Regions from separate parts of the Thermomonas aquatica genome, predicted to be linked through region 1. Evidence: predicted binding sites of a transcription regulator. Region 1 holds the regulator's gene; the other holds the start of a gene.
The links. The regulator HrcA, encoded in region 1, represses chaperone genes, less so after heat shock. The targets are predictions, from matches to a motif close to TTNGCACTCNNNNNNNNNGAGTGCNAA.
Positions count from the first base shown of each region.

Region 1 (7,683 bases):
GGTCGCCGCGGATGCGTTCGAGCAGGCCGAGCGCCTCGTCCAGCTGGATCGCGGCCGAATCCAGCATCGCGTCCACTTCGTCCAGGCGCGGTTCGTTGCCGGCTTCGCGCTGCAGGCCGGCACGCAACCGCTGCAGTTGCGGCGCCAGCGCCTCGTCGCCGCCGAGGCGCTGCAGCGCCTGCTCGCAGGCGGCGATCAGCGAGGCCGCGTGCGCATGCCGGCGATGGCTGGCATCGAGTTCCGCAAGCGCCCCGGGCTCCAGCGTCTCCGCCTGCAGTTCGTCCAGCTGGTGCGCCAGCCAGGCCTTGCGCTCGGTCACGTCGCCGCGGGCGAGCAGGGCATCGCGTTCGTCGCGCAATCCGCGCCAGCGGAGCGCGGATTCGCGCGTGGCCGCAAGCAGCGCCGGGTGTTGCGCATAGGCGTCCAGCAATTGCGTCTGGGTGGCGCGCGACAGCAGCGCCTGTTGTTCGTGCTGGCCGTGGATTTCCACCAGCAGCGCGGCAAGCTCGGCCAGTTGACCGATGCTCGCCGCACGCCCGTTGATCCAGGCGCGCGAGCCGCCGTCCGCGCGCAGGGTGCGGCGCAGCTGGCAGTCATCGCCATCGTCGAGTTCGGCTTCGCGCAGCCAGTCGCGCGCCGCCGGGCAATCGGCCAGCGAAAAGCCGGCTTCCAGTTCCGCGCGCTCGGCGCCGTGGCGCACCGCGCCGGCATCCGCGCGCGCGCCGCAAAGGAAGCCCAGCGCATCCACCAGCAGCGACTTGCCGGCGCCGGTCTCGCCGGAAATCACGGTCAGGCCCGCGCCGAATTCCAGCTCGGCATGGGCAACCACGGCGAAATCGCGGATGGACAGGCGGCTCAGCATCGGCGCGCATTGTGCCTGTTCGATGGGCGGATTCGATAGCGCTTGCACGCGGGCGGAACGGCGCTTACAACATCGGCATGGCACGCCCCACGGCCTCCGGCATCGCCGACGATCCGCGCGCGCGGCAATTGCTGCGCACGCTGGTGTCGCGGCATATCCGCGACGGCGAGCCGGTGGGCTCGCAGACCCTGGCCCGGCATGCCGGGCTGGACGTCAGCCCGGCCACGATCCGCAACATCCTGTCCTCGATGGAGGATGCCGGCCTGCTGGCCGCGCCGCACAGTTCCGCCGGGCGGATTCCCACGGCGCAGGGTTACCGGCTGTTCGTGGACGCGCTGCTGCAGGTCAAACCCTTGCCGGAAGGCGATCTGAGCCGGCTGCGCAGCGAGCTGCCGGCCGGCGCGGGCACCCAGGCCCTGCTCGGTAGCACCAGCGAGCTGCTGTCGGCGATGACCCATTTCGTCGGCATGGTCAGCGTGCCCGGGCGCGAGAGCTTCGCCTTCCGCCAGATCGAGTTCGTGGCGCTGGATCCGCAGCGGGTGCTGGCGATCCTGGTGTTCGCCGATGGCGAGGTGCAGAACCGGATGGTGCAGGTGCGCCGCGCGTTCGACCCGGCCGAGCTGGAACAGGCCGCGAACTACCTCAACACCCATTTCGCCGGGCAGCCGCTGGCGCAGATCCGCGCCGCCCTGCTGCGCGACCTGCGCAATGCGCGCAGCGAGATGGACCGGCTGCTGGCCAGTTCGATCGAACTGGCCGAACAGGCGTTCGCGCCGAGCCGGGACGACATGCTGGTGGCCGGCCAGACCCGGCTGATGGGCCTGCAGGACATCAACGACCTGGAACGCCTGCGCGCCCTGTTCGAGGCCTTCGCCGAAAAGCGCGAACTGCTGCAATTGCTGGAACGCACCGCCAAGGCGCCGGGCATGCGGGTGTTCATCGGCGAGGAAACCGGGCTGGCGCCGCTGGAAGGGATGTCGCTGGTGACCGCGCCCTACGGCAGCGGCGGGCGCATGCTGGGGGTGCTGGGGGTGATCGGCCCCAGCCGGATGGCCTACGAGCGGGTGATCCCGGTGGTCGAGGCCACCGCGGCCGTGCTCGGCGCGGCGCTCGCCCCCGACGCTTGAATCCGTCGGGCCGCGGCCCCATAGCCTCGGTGGACGCGGCACCGGGCCGCGAATGACGACTCCCAAGACATGAGCAACGACCCGATGCAGGATGCACTCGACACCGCCGGCGATGCGCCGCAGATCGACGAACTCGAGGCGCTGCGCGCCGAACTCGAGCAACTCAAGGCGCAATCGCTGATCGAGCGCGCCGACCTCGAGAACCAGCGCAAGCGGCTGGCCCGCGAAATCGAGCAGGCCCGCAAGTTCGCCAACGAGCGCCTGCTCGGCGACCTGCTGCCGCTGTTCGACAGCATGGAAGCCGGCCTAGCCAACGCCGCGGCGGACGATCCGTTGCGCGCCGGCCTCGAACTCACCCTGCGCCAGCTGCATATCGTCGCCGGCAAGAACGGCCTGACCGAAGTCGCCCCGGCCGCCGGCGATGCCTTCAACCCGGAGCACCACCAGGCGATGGGCATGGTCGATGCCGAAGGCGTGGCCCCGGGCGCAGTCGCGCAGACCTTCCAGAAGGGCTACGTGCTCAACGAACGCCTGCTGCGGCCGGCGCTGGTGATGGTCGCCAGGCACGACTGAACGGCATCGACACGCGGCCCTTGAAGCCGCGCGCCAAAGCCCCACATCACGGTCATCGGCGCACGGCGCCCCCGACATTCAAAGATTCCAGAGGGAACACACATGGCTAAGATCATCGGCATCGACCTCGGCACCACCAACTCCTGCGTCGCCATCATGGAAGGCGGCAAGGCCAAGGTCATCGAAAACAGCGAGGGCGACCGCACCACCCCGTCCATCGTCGCCTGGACCAAGGACGGCGAAGTGCTGGTCGGCGCGTCCGCCAAGCGCCAGGCCGTCACCAACCCGAAGAACACCTTCTACGCGGTGAAGCGCCTGATCGGCCGAAAGTTCACCGACGCCGAAGTGCAGAAGGACCTGGGCCTGGTGCCGTACGCGATCACCCAGCACGACAACGGCGATGCCTGGGTCGCGCTGACCGACGGCAAGAAGCTGGCGCCGCAGGAAGTCTCGGCCAAGGTGCTGGAGAAGATGAAGAAGACCGCCGAGGCCTACCTAGGCGAGCCGGTCACCGAGGCGGTGATCACCGTGCCGGCCTACTTCAACGACAGCCAGCGCCAGGCGACCAAGGACGCCGGCCGCATCGCCGGCCTTGAGGTCAAGCGCATCATCAACGAGCCGACCGCGGCCGCGCTGGCCTATGGCCTGGACAAGGGCGACGCCAAGGACCGCAAGATCGCGGTGTACGACCTCGGCGGCGGCACCTTCGACGTGTCGATCATCGAGATCGCCAACATCGACGGCGAGAAGCAGTTCGAGGTGCTGGCCACCAACGGCGACACCTTCCTCGGCGGCGAGGACTTCGACAAGCGCGTCATCGACTACCTCGTCGACGAGTTCAACAAGGAGCAGGGCATCGACCTGCGCAAGGATCCGCTCGCCCTGCAGCGCCTGAAGGACGCGGCCGAGCGCGCCAAGATCGAGCTGTCCTCCAGCCAGCAGACCGAGGTTAACCTGCCGTACGTGACCGCCGATGCCAGCGGCCCGAAGCACCTCAACATCAAGCTGACCCGCGCCAAGCTGGAAGCCCTGGTCGACGACCTGGTCAAGAAGACCATCGAGCCCTGCCGCATCGCGCTGAACGACGCCGGCCTGCGCGCCAGCGACATCAGCGAGGTGATCCTGGTCGGCGGCCAGACCCGCATGCCGAAGGTGCAACAGGCGGTCACCGAGTTCTTCGGCAAGGAACCGAAGAAGGACGTGAACCCGGACGAGGCCGTGGCCGTGGGCGCCGCGATCCAGGGCGGCGTGCTGCAGGGCGACGTCAAGGACGTGCTGCTGCTCGACGTGACCCCGCTGTCGCTGGGCATCGAGACCATGGGCGGCGTGTTCACCAAGATCATCGAGAAGAACACCACCATCCCGACCAAGGCCAGCCAGACCTTCAGCACCGCCGAGGACAACCAGACCGCGGTCACCGTGCACGTGCTGCAAGGCGAGCGCGAGCAGGCCCGCTACAACAAGTCGCTGGCCAAGTTCGACCTGACCGGGATCGAGGCGGCGCCGCGCGGCATGCCGCAGGTGGAGGTGAGCTTCGACATCGACGCCAACGGCATCCTGCACGTCAACGCCAAGGACAAGAAGACCGGCAAGGAACAGAAGGTCGAGATCAAGGCCGGTTCCGGCCTGTCGGACGACGAGATCCAGCGCATGGTGCAGGACGCCGAGGCCAACCGCGAGGAAGACAAGCGCTTCCACGAGCTGGTCACCGCGCGCAACCATGCCGACGGCCTGATCCACGCCACCCGCAGCGCGATCAAGGACAACGGCGACAAGGTGCCGGGCGACGTGATCGGCCGCGCCGAAGGCGCCATCGCCGAGCTGGAATCCGCGATCAAGGGCGACGACAAGGGCCAGATCGAGGCCAAGGCCAAGGCGCTGGAAGAGGCCGGGCAGGCCTTGTTCGCGGCGGTGGCCGCGGCCGGCCAGCAGGCTGGCGGCGATGCCGGCGCAGGCCCGGCGGCGGGCGGCAACGACGACGTGGTCGATGCCGAGTTCACCGAGGTCAAGGACGACAACAACAAGGCCTGATCGCGGCAGCGAGGCAGGAAACGCGACGGGCAGGCCAGTGGTCTGCCCGTCGCCGTGAGGGAAGTTGAGTACGAATGAGCAAGCGCGACTACTACGAAGTGCTGGGCGTGGCCCGCAATGCCGGCGACGAGGAGCTGAAGAAGGCCTACCGGCGCGCGGCGATGAAGCACCACCCGGACCGCAACCCCGGCGACAAGGCCGCCGAGGCCGCGTTCAAGGAGTGCAAGGAAGCCTATGAAGTGCTGAGCGACGGCGGCAAGCGCCGCCTGTACGACCAGCACGGGCATGCCGCGTTCGAGCACGGCATGGGCGGCGGCAACGCCGGCCCAGGCTTCCACGACGTCGGCGACATCTTCGGCGACATCTTCGGCAACATCTTCGGTGGCGGCGGCGGGCGCCAGGCCCCGCGTCGCGGCGCCGACGTCGGCTACGTGATGGAACTGGACCTCGAGGAGGCCGTTGCCGGCATCGAGAAGCGCATCGAGATCCCGACCCTGGCCGAATGCGCGCCGTGCAAGGGCTCGGGCTCGGCCGACGGCAAGGTCGACACCTGCGCCACCTGCCACGGCCGCGGCCAGGTGCGCATGCAGCGCGGGCCGTTCGCGATGCAGGCGGCCTGTCCGCACTGCGGCGGCAGCGGCAAGACCATCGCCAACCCGTGCCAGCAATGCGACGGCGCCGGCCGGGTGGAGGAAGACAAGACCCTGTCGGTGAAGATCCCGGCCGGCGTCGACAATGGCGACCGCATCCGCCTGGCGGGCGAGGGCGAGGCCGGTCCGGCCGGCACCCCGGCGGGCGATCTCTATGTGGAAGTCCGCGTGCGCCCGCATGCGATCTTCCAGCGCGACGGCGACGACCTGCATTGCGAAGTGCCGATCCGGATCTCGCAGGCGGCGCTCGGCGATACCGTGCGCGTGCCCACCCTGGGCGGCGAAGTCGAGCTGCGCATCCCCGCCGAGACCCAGAGCGGCAAGGTGTTCCGCCTGCGCGACCGCGGGGTGAAGTCGGTGCGCAGCCGCGCCCCGGGCGACCTGTACTGCAAGGTCGCGGTGGAAACCCCGGTCAACCTGACCGCAGAACAGCGCACCCTGCTGGAACAGTTCGAAGCCAGCTTCAGCGGCGAGGACGCGCGCCGGCATTCGCCGAAGTCGGCCACCTTCCTCGATGGGGTCAAGGGCTTCTGGGACCGGATGGTGTCGTGAGCGCGGCCAGGGCGGAATGACTGCATACGATTGCAGTCATCCGCGCCCGCGTCGAAACATGACGCTGGTCAACGACTTGTGACGAAATGTGACGTAACGTGTAAGGTGCGGTCAGTCGTCTCCAGGCACCTCGATGTCCCTTGATCCCCCCGCCAATCCGTTCGGCCAAGGCCGGCAAGACCCGGCCCTGCTGCTCGACGCGCTGCAGAAGGTCGCGCTCGAAAAGCTGAAGCCCGCGCTCGATGCCGCGCTGGGGCGGGTGGACGACTATCTTTTCCAGCGCAGCGAATCCGGCCACGACGATTTCGGCCTGAACGCGTTGCGCGACCTGCGCCGCGCCCGCAGCCAGATCGGCCAGCGCTTCGAGCAGGGCTTGATCGCCGGCTTCCGCGCACTGATCGACCCGCGCGCGGGCATGGGCGGCGCCGACAGCGGCTTGCTGGCCCTGGTCAGCGAGGACGCCCTCGAGGAACAGCTGGCCAACGAACAGTTGGCCGCCAGCCTGACCCGGATGCACGCCCCGGAGTTGGAAGTGCTGGGCAAGCGCATCGCCCACCTGGCCGGGCGCGACTCGCTGGACGCGCTCGACAACCCGATGAACCCGGCCTTCATCGCCGCCCTGCTGCGGCGCGCGCTGGAAGGCGTCGATCTCGATGCCGGCGTGCGCATCGTGGTGTTCAAGTTCTTCGAGCGCGAGCTGGCCATCGCGCTGGGCAGCAGCTACGAGCGCGGCAACACCCTGCTGGTGTCGGCCGGCGTGCTCCCGCAGCTGCGCGCCACGGTCAGGGCGGAAGCGCCGAAACCCGCGGGCCCCGGCGAGCAGGCATTCGATTCCGCCACGCTGCCGGCGATGTCGCATCCGCCGTCGCCGGCGGAGCAGGCGGTGTTCGCCAACCTGCTGGGCCTGCTGCAGGGCTGGCGCACCAGCCAGGGGCCGGCGCTGAACGGCCATGCAGGCCAGGGCGCGGTCGGCCCGGCGCAGACCCTGAGCTCCAACGAGCTGATGTCGATCCTCTCGCTGATGCAGCGCGACGCGCAAAGCGGCTTCGAGCCCGCCAGGCGCAACCCGCAGCAATCGCTGGCCGAGCAACTGCGCCAGGAAGTGTTCGGCGGCGCGCGCAAGCTCGGGGTCCAGAGCGACAACCTGAGCCTGGACGGCCTCGACGAGGATGCGGTCGACCTGGTCGCGATGCTGTTCGACGTGCTGCTCGACGGCCCGCAATACGACGCCGACATCCGCCGCAAGATCGGCCGCATGCTGGTGCCCTACGTCAAGGTCGCGGTGCAGGATCGCCGCATGTTCCTGTTCAAGGAACACCCCGCGCGCAAGCTGCTCAATACCGTCGCCGAAGCCTGCGAAGGCAACCACGGCGAAGCGCCGCAGGAACGCGAACTGCTGGGGCGCGTCGATGGCACCATCGATCGCCTGGTCACCGAGTTCAACGAAGACGTGGCGATCTTCGAGACGCTGGAGCAGGAACTGCGTTCCTACATGGCGCAGCACCGCAAGCGCTTCGAACTGGCGGAAAAGCGCGCGACCGAAGCCCAGCGCGGCCGCGAGCGGCTCGAGCACGCGCGCAGCGCCACCAACGCCCTGCTGGCCCAGCATCGCGGCGAACGCGTGCTGCCGGCGGTGATGACCGAATTCCTGTCCGGCTACACCTCGCACCACCTGATCCAGGTGATGCTGCGCGATGGCCATGGCTCGCCGCGCTACGACGACGCGATGCTGGCGGTCGATGAGCTGATGCAGGCCTTCGACCATGCCGAATTGCGCACCCCGGTCGAGGAACTGCCGGCGCTGCATCGGCCGCGGTTCGAGGCGATCCTGGCCAGTTCCGGCTGCCTCGGCGATGGCGCGGAAGCCGCCATCGATTGCCTGCAGGAC
Region 1 is NZ_CP040871.1:212,869-220,551, reverse strand. It holds gene recN (DNA repair protein RecN) at 1-862, opposite strand, end outside; gene hrcA (heat-inducible transcriptional repressor HrcA) at 940-1,989, shown strand; gene grpE (nucleotide exchange factor GrpE) at 2,059-2,562, shown strand; gene dnaK (molecular chaperone DnaK) at 2,665-4,593, shown strand; gene dnaJ (molecular chaperone DnaJ) at 4,668-5,795, shown strand; gene FHQ07_RS01015 (DUF1631 family protein) at 5,929-7,683, shown strand, end outside.

Region 2 (7,683 bases), 1.4 Mb from region 1:
CTCGGCAACATGGCGCGGCTCGGCGGCGAAGTGCGCGAGTCGCGCGAGATCGCGGTGTTCCTGAAGCAGGATGTCGGGGCGGCACCGGCACGGGCGCTCGCCGACGCGCTGCGCGCGCGCGGCGACGTGGCGCACGTGGAACTGGTGACCCCGGCGCAGGCGCTGGAGCAGCTGCGCGCGCGGCCGGACCTGGCCGAGGCGATCGATGCCCTCGGCGCCGATGCGGCGCAGGCCGCATTGCCCAGCGTGTTGCGGGTCACCCCGCGCGGCGATGAGCTGCTGCTGGCGGATTCGTTGAAGACCCTGCCCGAGGCCGAACGCGTGCAGCACGACGCGGTCTGGCGCAAACGCCTCGACGCCTGGCTGCGCTTCGGCGGCCGCGCGGTGCTGGTGCTGGCCGCATTGCTCGGCCTGGGTGCGTTGCTGGTGGTGGGCAATACCGTGCGCCTGGACATCCAGTCGCGGCGCGAGGAGATCGGCGTGTTGCAACTGCTGGGTGCCAGCGACGGCTTCGTGCGTCGTCCCTTCCTCTATCTCGGCGCCTGGTACGGCCTGGCCGCGGGCGCGCTGGCGCTGGCGGTGCTGACCGCGGCATGGCTGGCCCTGCGCCAGCCGCTGGCCGATCTTTCCGCCGAATACGGCAGCAGTTTCGCCCTGCGCGGGCTGGATCCGCTGCCGGCGGCCTGCGTGCTGGTCGGCGCGGGGCTGCTGGGCTGGCTGGGCGCCGGCCTGGTGACCGGCCACTACCTGCGGCAGACCCGCCCGACGGAGACCTGAGGATGGCGGCCGGACAGGACCTGCGCCATGTGGTGAGCGATGCGCCGCGGGTGATGGTGGTCGATGGCAGCAAGCTGGTGCGCAAGCTGATCGGCGACACCCTGCTGCGCGAATTGCCGAACGCCGAAGTGATCGGCTGCGCCGGCCTGGACGAGGCCCGCGCGGTGCTCGCCGAGGGCGGCGTGGACCTGGTGACCACCGCGCTGGTCCTGCCCGATGGCGACGGACTGGCATTGGCCAGGGTCGTGCGCGAAGCCGCGGGCCAGGCCTACGTGCCGGTGATCGTGGTCTCCGGCAATGCCCAGGAAGCGCTGGAGACCCGCGCCTTCACCGAGGACGTCACCGACTATTTCGACAAGAGCCTGGGCCATGGCGCGCTGGCGGCGTTCATCCGCGGCTACGTGCAGCCGGTGGCGATCGAAGGCGCGCGCGTGCTCTACGTCGAGGACAGCAAGGTGGTCGCGGCGGCGACCAAGCGCATGCTGGCGCGCCAGGCGATGCAGGTGCTGCACGTGGTGAGCGTGGAAGAGGCGCTGGACCACCTGCACAAGTTCCGCGGGCGCAGCGACGGCGACGTCGGCGCCGACCTCGTGCTCAGCGACGTCTACCTCAAGGGCGTGCTCAGCGGCCGCGACCTGCTCAACCAGCTGCGCGGCGCCTTCGGCTACGGCAAGCGCCGGCTGCCGATGGTGATGATGACCGGCGACGACAACCGCGAGAACCAGGCCGCGCTGCTGCGCGAAGGCGCCAACGACCTGGTGCTGAAGCCGATCGAGGAACGCCTGCTGGTGACCAAGGTGCTGTTCCAGCTGCGGCTGGCCAAGTTGCCGGAGCCGGGAAGCGCAAGGGCTTGAGCGACCACCCGGTCCGCCTCGAACCCAGCTGGAAAGCGCGCGTCGGCGACTGGTTCGCGCGCGCGGAGATGCAGCAGCTGTCCGCCTTCCTGCGCCAGCGCAAGGCCGCCGGCGCCACCGTCTATCCGGCCGGCGCCGACATCTTCGCCGCCTTCGACGCCACCCCGTTCGATGCGGTGAAAGTGGTGATCCTCGGCCAGGATCCCTACCACGGGCCGGGCCAGGCGCACGGCCTGTGTTTTTCGGTGTTGCCCGGGGTCGAGGTCCCGCCCTCGCTGCAGAACATCTACAAGGAGCTGGCCAGCGATACCGGCTTCGTCCGCCCCGACCACGGTTGCCTGCTGCCGTGGGCACGGCAGGGCGTGCTGCTGCTCAACAGCGTGCTGACGGTGGAAGCCGGCCAGCCCGGCTCGCACCAGGGCAAGGGCTGGGAAGGCTTCACCGACCACGTGGTCGACGTACTCAACCGCGAGCGCGAGAACCTGGTGTTCCTGCTCTGGGGCAGCTACGCCCAGGCCAAGGGCAAGGTGATCGACCCGCGCCGGCACCGGGTGTTGAAGGCGCCGCACCCCTCGCCGCTGTCCGCCCACCGCGGCTTCCTGGGCTGCAAGCATTTCTCCGCCGCCAACCAGTTCCTGGCCCGCAGCGGGCAGGCGCCGATCGACTGGGCGCTGCCGCCGGCCCGGGCCTTGTCCCCGGCCTGATCGTCCCCATCACGGACGTGTGGCCGAGGGGGATTGGTGCGGCCCATCGTTCCATGAACGGAACGCTAGTGAACTTTTGGCAGGGTTAGCAGTCAGATATGGCGACTGCTAAAATCACCCACATGAACGAGGTCTCGATGTCCCAAGCATTGGTCGCCAACAACCTGCCGATCCCGAGCACGCTCGGTTCGATGGAGGCGTACATCGGTGCCGTGCACCAGATCCCGGTGCTGTCCGTCGAGGACGAGCAGCGCCTCGCGCGTCGCCTGCGCGAAGACAACGACATCGCCGCCGCGCAGGAACTGATCCTGTCGCACCTGCGCTTCGTCATCCACGTCGCCCGCGGCTACAGCGGCTACGGCCTGCAGCTGGGCGACCTGGTGCAGGAAGGCAACATCGGCCTGATGAAGGCGGTGAAGCGCTTCGACCCCAGCGTCGGCGTGCGCCTGGTCAGCTTCGCGGTGCACTGGATCCGTGCCGAGATGCACGAGTACATCATCAAGAACTGGCGCATCGTGAAAGTCGCCACCACCAAGGCGCAGCGCAAGCTGTTCTTCAACCTGCGCAAGAGCAAGACCCGCCTGGGCTGGCTCAACGCGGCCGAAGTCAGCGCGGTGGCCAAGGACCTCAACGTCAGCGAACGCGAAGTGCTGGAGATGGAATCGCGCCTGTCCGGCCGCGACATCGGTTTCGACGCGCCCGACGATGCCGACGACGACCACGCCCCGCCGGCGCCGGCCCATTACCTCGTCGCCCACGACGTGGACCCGGCCGACGCCTACGAATCCGCCGACAGCGAGGACAACCAGCTGGAGCTGCTGCGCGAAGGCATGGCCAAGCTCGACGAACGCTCGCGCGACATCATCAAGCGCCGCTGGCTGGACGCCGACAGCAAGGTCACCCTGCAGGAACTGGCCGACGAGTACGGCGTCTCCGCCGAACGCATCCGCCAGGTCGAGGCCAACGCGCTGAAGAAGATGAAGGCGCTGTTCGCGGCGTAAGCCACGGCATCGATGCAAGACACGGCACGGCCCGGAGCGATCCGGGCCGTTCGCGTTTGGCGATCAGGAATCGCTGTCGGTGCCGCGCGCCACCGGCAGCCGCCAGCCGCGGCGGATCGCGCCGAAGCGCAGGCCGAAGCACAGCAGCGCGCCGACCGCCATCGCCGGCGCCTGCGGCCAGCCGAGCGCATGCGCGATCGCGACGATGCCGCCGCCGGCCAGCGCCGCCACCGCGTACAACTCGGTCTGCTGCAAGACCACCGGCGTGCGCGCCACCAGCAGGTCGCGGGCGATGCCGCCGCCGATGCCGGTGATGATCCCGAGCAGGGTCGCGGCGAACGGCGACAGCCCGAACGCCAGCGCCTTGCCGGTGCCGAGCACGGCGTACAGCGCGAGTCCGGCGGCATCGAACATCAACACGGGGTTGCGCATGCGCTCGATCGAGCCGTGCCGGAAGAACGTCACCACGCCGGCGAACATGGCCGTGGCGAGATAACGCCAGTCGGCGAGCGACGCGGGCGGGATCGCGCCGATCAGCACGTCGCGCACGATGCCGCCGGTGACCGCGGTGGCGCAGGCCAGCACCAGCACGCCGAACAGGTCCAGCCGCTGGCGCACCGCCAGCACGCCGCCGCTCAACGCGAACACGAAGATGCCGACCAGGTCGAACAGTTGCAGGGCGAAGGACACGGCAGGGAGGCCGGCCGGATCCGGTCAAGCGATCCGCTGCGCGACCAGCGCTTCCAGCGTGCGCTGGTCGGCGGCGAACTTGCGGATGCCTTCGCCGAGCTTCTCCGTCGCCATCGCGTCCTCGTTGTGCTGCCAGCGGAACGCGGCTTCATCCAGTGGCGCGGGCGGCGCGCGGCGTTCGCCGGCATCGACCAGCGCGCGTTCGACCGCGGCATCGGACTGTTCCAGCGCGGCCAGCAGGTCCGGCGAGATGGTGAGCCGGTCGCAGCCGGCCAGCGCCAGCACTTCGCCGGTGTTGCGGAAGCTGGCGCCCATCACCACGGTGGCGTAGCCGTGGCGCTTGTAGTGCCGCCAGATGCGCGTCACCGACTGCACGCCGGGATCGTCCCGCGGCGTGGCCGGTTTCTGCATGCCGTTGGCGAGGTGCCAGTCGAGGATGCGGCCGACGAAGGGCGAGATCAGGAACGCGCCGGCCTCGGCGCAGGCGACCGCCTGGGCGAACGAGAACAGCAGGGTGAGGTTGCAGTGGATGCCTGCGCGTTCCAGCGCTTCGGCGGCGCGGATGCCTTCCCAGGTGCTGGCGATCTTGATCAGCAGTCGGTCGCTGCCGATGCCGGCATCCGCATACAGCTGCACCAGCCGGTGCGCCTTGGCGATGGTGGCCTCGGTGTCGAAGCTCAGCCGCGCATCGACCTCGGTGGAGACGCGGCCGGGGATCAGCTTGAGGATCTCGCAGCCGATGGCGACGGCCAGCCGGTCGCAGGCGTCGCCGACGCGGTCGTCGCCGGCGGCCCGGGCGATCGCGGCATCCAGCAGCGGCGCGTATGCCGGCAGCGCGGCCGCTTTCAAGAGCAGCGAGGGATTGGTGGTGGCGTCCATCGGCTTGAAGCGGGCGATGGCCTCGATGTCGCCGGTGTCGGCGACCACGGCGGAGAACTGGCGCAGTTGTTCGAGTTGGCTGGTCACGGGATTCGCGTCGTCATGTGTCGGTCGATTGTCGCTCAGTACAGTTCCGCCGGATCGACATCCAGCGACCAGCGCAGCTTGCGTGCTTCCGGCATGGCCTGCAGCCGCGGCATCAGCGCGTCGAGCGCGGCATGCAGGCGCCGGCGCTCGCTCGCGGCCAGGATCAGCTGCGCGCGCAGGTAGCCGGCGCGGCGCGGCATCGGCGCCGGCAGCGGGCCGGCGATCTCGATCCCCGCATCGCCCAGCAGGTCCTTCGCGCGCTGCAGGAACTGCATCGGCGGATCGGCATGCTTGGCCTCGGCGCGCAGCAGGGCGAGGTGCGCGAACGGCGGGAAATCCGCGGCCTCGCGCAGGGCGAGTTCGCCCTCGGCGAAGGCGTGGTAGCCGCCGGCGATCAGGGTCAGCAGCAACGGATGTGCGGGGTGGTGGGTCTGCACCAGCACCGTGCCCGGCTTGTCGGCGCGGCCGGCGCGGCCGGCGACCTGGATCAGCAGTTGCGCGAGCTTTTCGCCGCTGCGGAAGTCGGCGGAGAACAGGCCTTCGTCGACGCCGACCACCACCACCAGGGTGAGGTTCGGCAAGTCGTGGCCCTTGGCCAGCATCTGCGTGCCGACCAGGATGCCGGGCTTTGAACCGAGTTCGGCGAAGTGGCGTTCGATCGCGTCGCGGCGCTGCGAGCTGCCGCGGTCGATGCGCAGCACCGGCGCGTCGGGGAAGCGCTCCTTCAATACTTCCTCGATGCGTTCGGTGCCCGCGCCCTGCGCTTGCAGCGCCAGGCTGGCGCAATCCGGGCAGGCCAGCGGCACCGCGCGGCGATGTCCGCAGTGATGGCATTGCAGGCGCCGGCCGCCGCCGTGCACGGTCATCGCGCTGGGCTTGTCGGGCGTGCCGCAGCGCGTGCAATGCGCGCTCCAGCCGCAGTCGTGGCAGAGCAGCACCGGCGCGTAGCCGCGGCGGTTCTTGAACACCAGCACCTGCCCGCCGGCACCCAGTGCGGCGCGGATGGCGTCGAGCGCCGCGTTCGACAAGCCGGCCTGCAGCGGCTGCTTGCGCACATCGAGCACGCGCACCGCGGGCGGTTTCGCCTCGCCTGCTCGCTGCCGCAAGCGCAGGTGCGCATAACGGCCCGACTGCGCGTTGTGCAGCGATTCCAGCGACGGCGTGGCGCTGCCCAGCACCACCGGCACGCCCAGCGCGCGCGCGCGGACGATGGCGAAATCGCGCGCGTGGTAGCGGATGCCGTCGAACTGCTTGTAGCTGCCGTCGTGTTCCTCGTCGACCACGATCACGCCCGCTTCCGGCAGCGGCACGAACACCGCCGAGCGGGTGCCGACGATCACCCGCGCCTGCCCGCGCGCCGCCGCCAGCCACGCGCGTGCGCGTTCGCCGTCGTTGAGCCCGGAATGCAGCGCATGCACCGGCACCCCCAGCCGCGCGCGGAAGCGCGCCAGCGCCTGCGGGGTCAGGCCGATTTCCGGCACCAGCACCAGCGCCTGCCTGCCGCGCGCGATGCAGTCGGCGATCGCGTCCAGGTAGACCTCGGTCTTGCCGCTGCCGGTGACGCCGTCGAGCAGGAACGCAGCGAAGCCATCGACGGCGCGGATCGCATCGGACGCGCTGCGTTGTTCGGCGTTGAGCGAAATGGCGGCGGGGGGAATCCGGCCCGGCTCGGTTGCCTGCGTGTCCATCGCAAGCGCGATGCGCTCGACCAGCCCGCGTTCGCGCAAGGCGCGCAGCGGCGCACGCCAGCCTGGCGCTTCGCCATCCAGCCAGTCTTCGTCGCGGATGCCGGCGAGCAGGGTCGCCAGCGCCTGCGGCTTGCCGGCGCGCATGGCCGGCAACGCGGTGCGGCCGGCTTCGCTCAAACGCCAGCCATGGACGGCGGTGTCCGGCAGCGGCTCGCCGCGGCGCAAGGCCGCCGGCAAGGCGCCGGCCAGCACTTCGCCCAAGGGTGCGTGCAGGTAGCCGGCCAGCCAGTGCAGCGAGGCCAGCAATTCGCCCTGCAGCAGGGGTTCACCCTCCGGCAGGGCCAGCGCGGGCTTGGGCTCGATACCGGCTTCGGCCTGGCCGTGGCCGCTGACGATCCCGACCAGCTCGCGCGCGGCGAACGGCACCAGGATGCGCTGGCCGATCGCCACCGATGCGGCTTGTACGCCGGGTGGCGGTAGGTAGTCGAAAAGGCGCTGCAGCGGCACCGGCAGGGCCACACGCAGCACGGTAGGGGGCGCCTGCATCGGGGCAGTCTAGAGCAGGCCATTCCGCCGGGTGCGGCGGACCGCATGGCGCCACAACCGGGTTTGCGCGGCACAACTGATCCGGCGCTGATGAAAGTCGCGTAACTTGCCGTCTTGATTGGGAAAACTGCTTTATCCACATCGTTTGTGGATAAGTCTGTGCATGGCGTCCCCCTGCGGGTGCGCGAAGGCCGTACGACAAGCCCTGCGCACGCTTTGGTGAAAAAACAGCCATTCAGGACAAATCCAATAAAAACAATCGCTTGCCCGTGAAACGCGATTGTCATGCGGGGTCCGGAACGCGTGGAACACCCGGCGGTGAAGCTTTTATGACGCCTGTGCACAACCGCTTTACCCACAGCCCGCGTCACAGCTGGCGGAGCCGCGCTTTCGCGGGCTGTCAAGCGTTCGTTTCGTCGGTCACTGTCGGCTGGCGCGGCTAAGATTGCGCTGTGCA
Region 2 is NZ_CP040871.1:1,654,014-1,661,696, reverse strand. It holds gene ftsX (permease-like cell division protein FtsX) at 1-777, shown strand, start outside; gene FHQ07_RS07965 (response regulator) at 780-1,631, shown strand; gene ung (uracil-DNA glycosylase) at 1,628-2,335, shown strand; gene rpoH (RNA polymerase sigma factor RpoH) at 2,458-3,336, shown strand; gene FHQ07_RS07950 (trimeric intracellular cation channel family protein) at 3,400-4,026, opposite strand; gene tal (transaldolase) at 4,051-4,992, opposite strand; gene FHQ07_RS07940 (primosomal protein N') at 5,028-7,226, opposite strand.
Region 2: a site for HrcA is predicted at 2,421-2,447, ahead of rpoH (RNA polymerase sigma factor RpoH). Genes of this name have one in related genera too.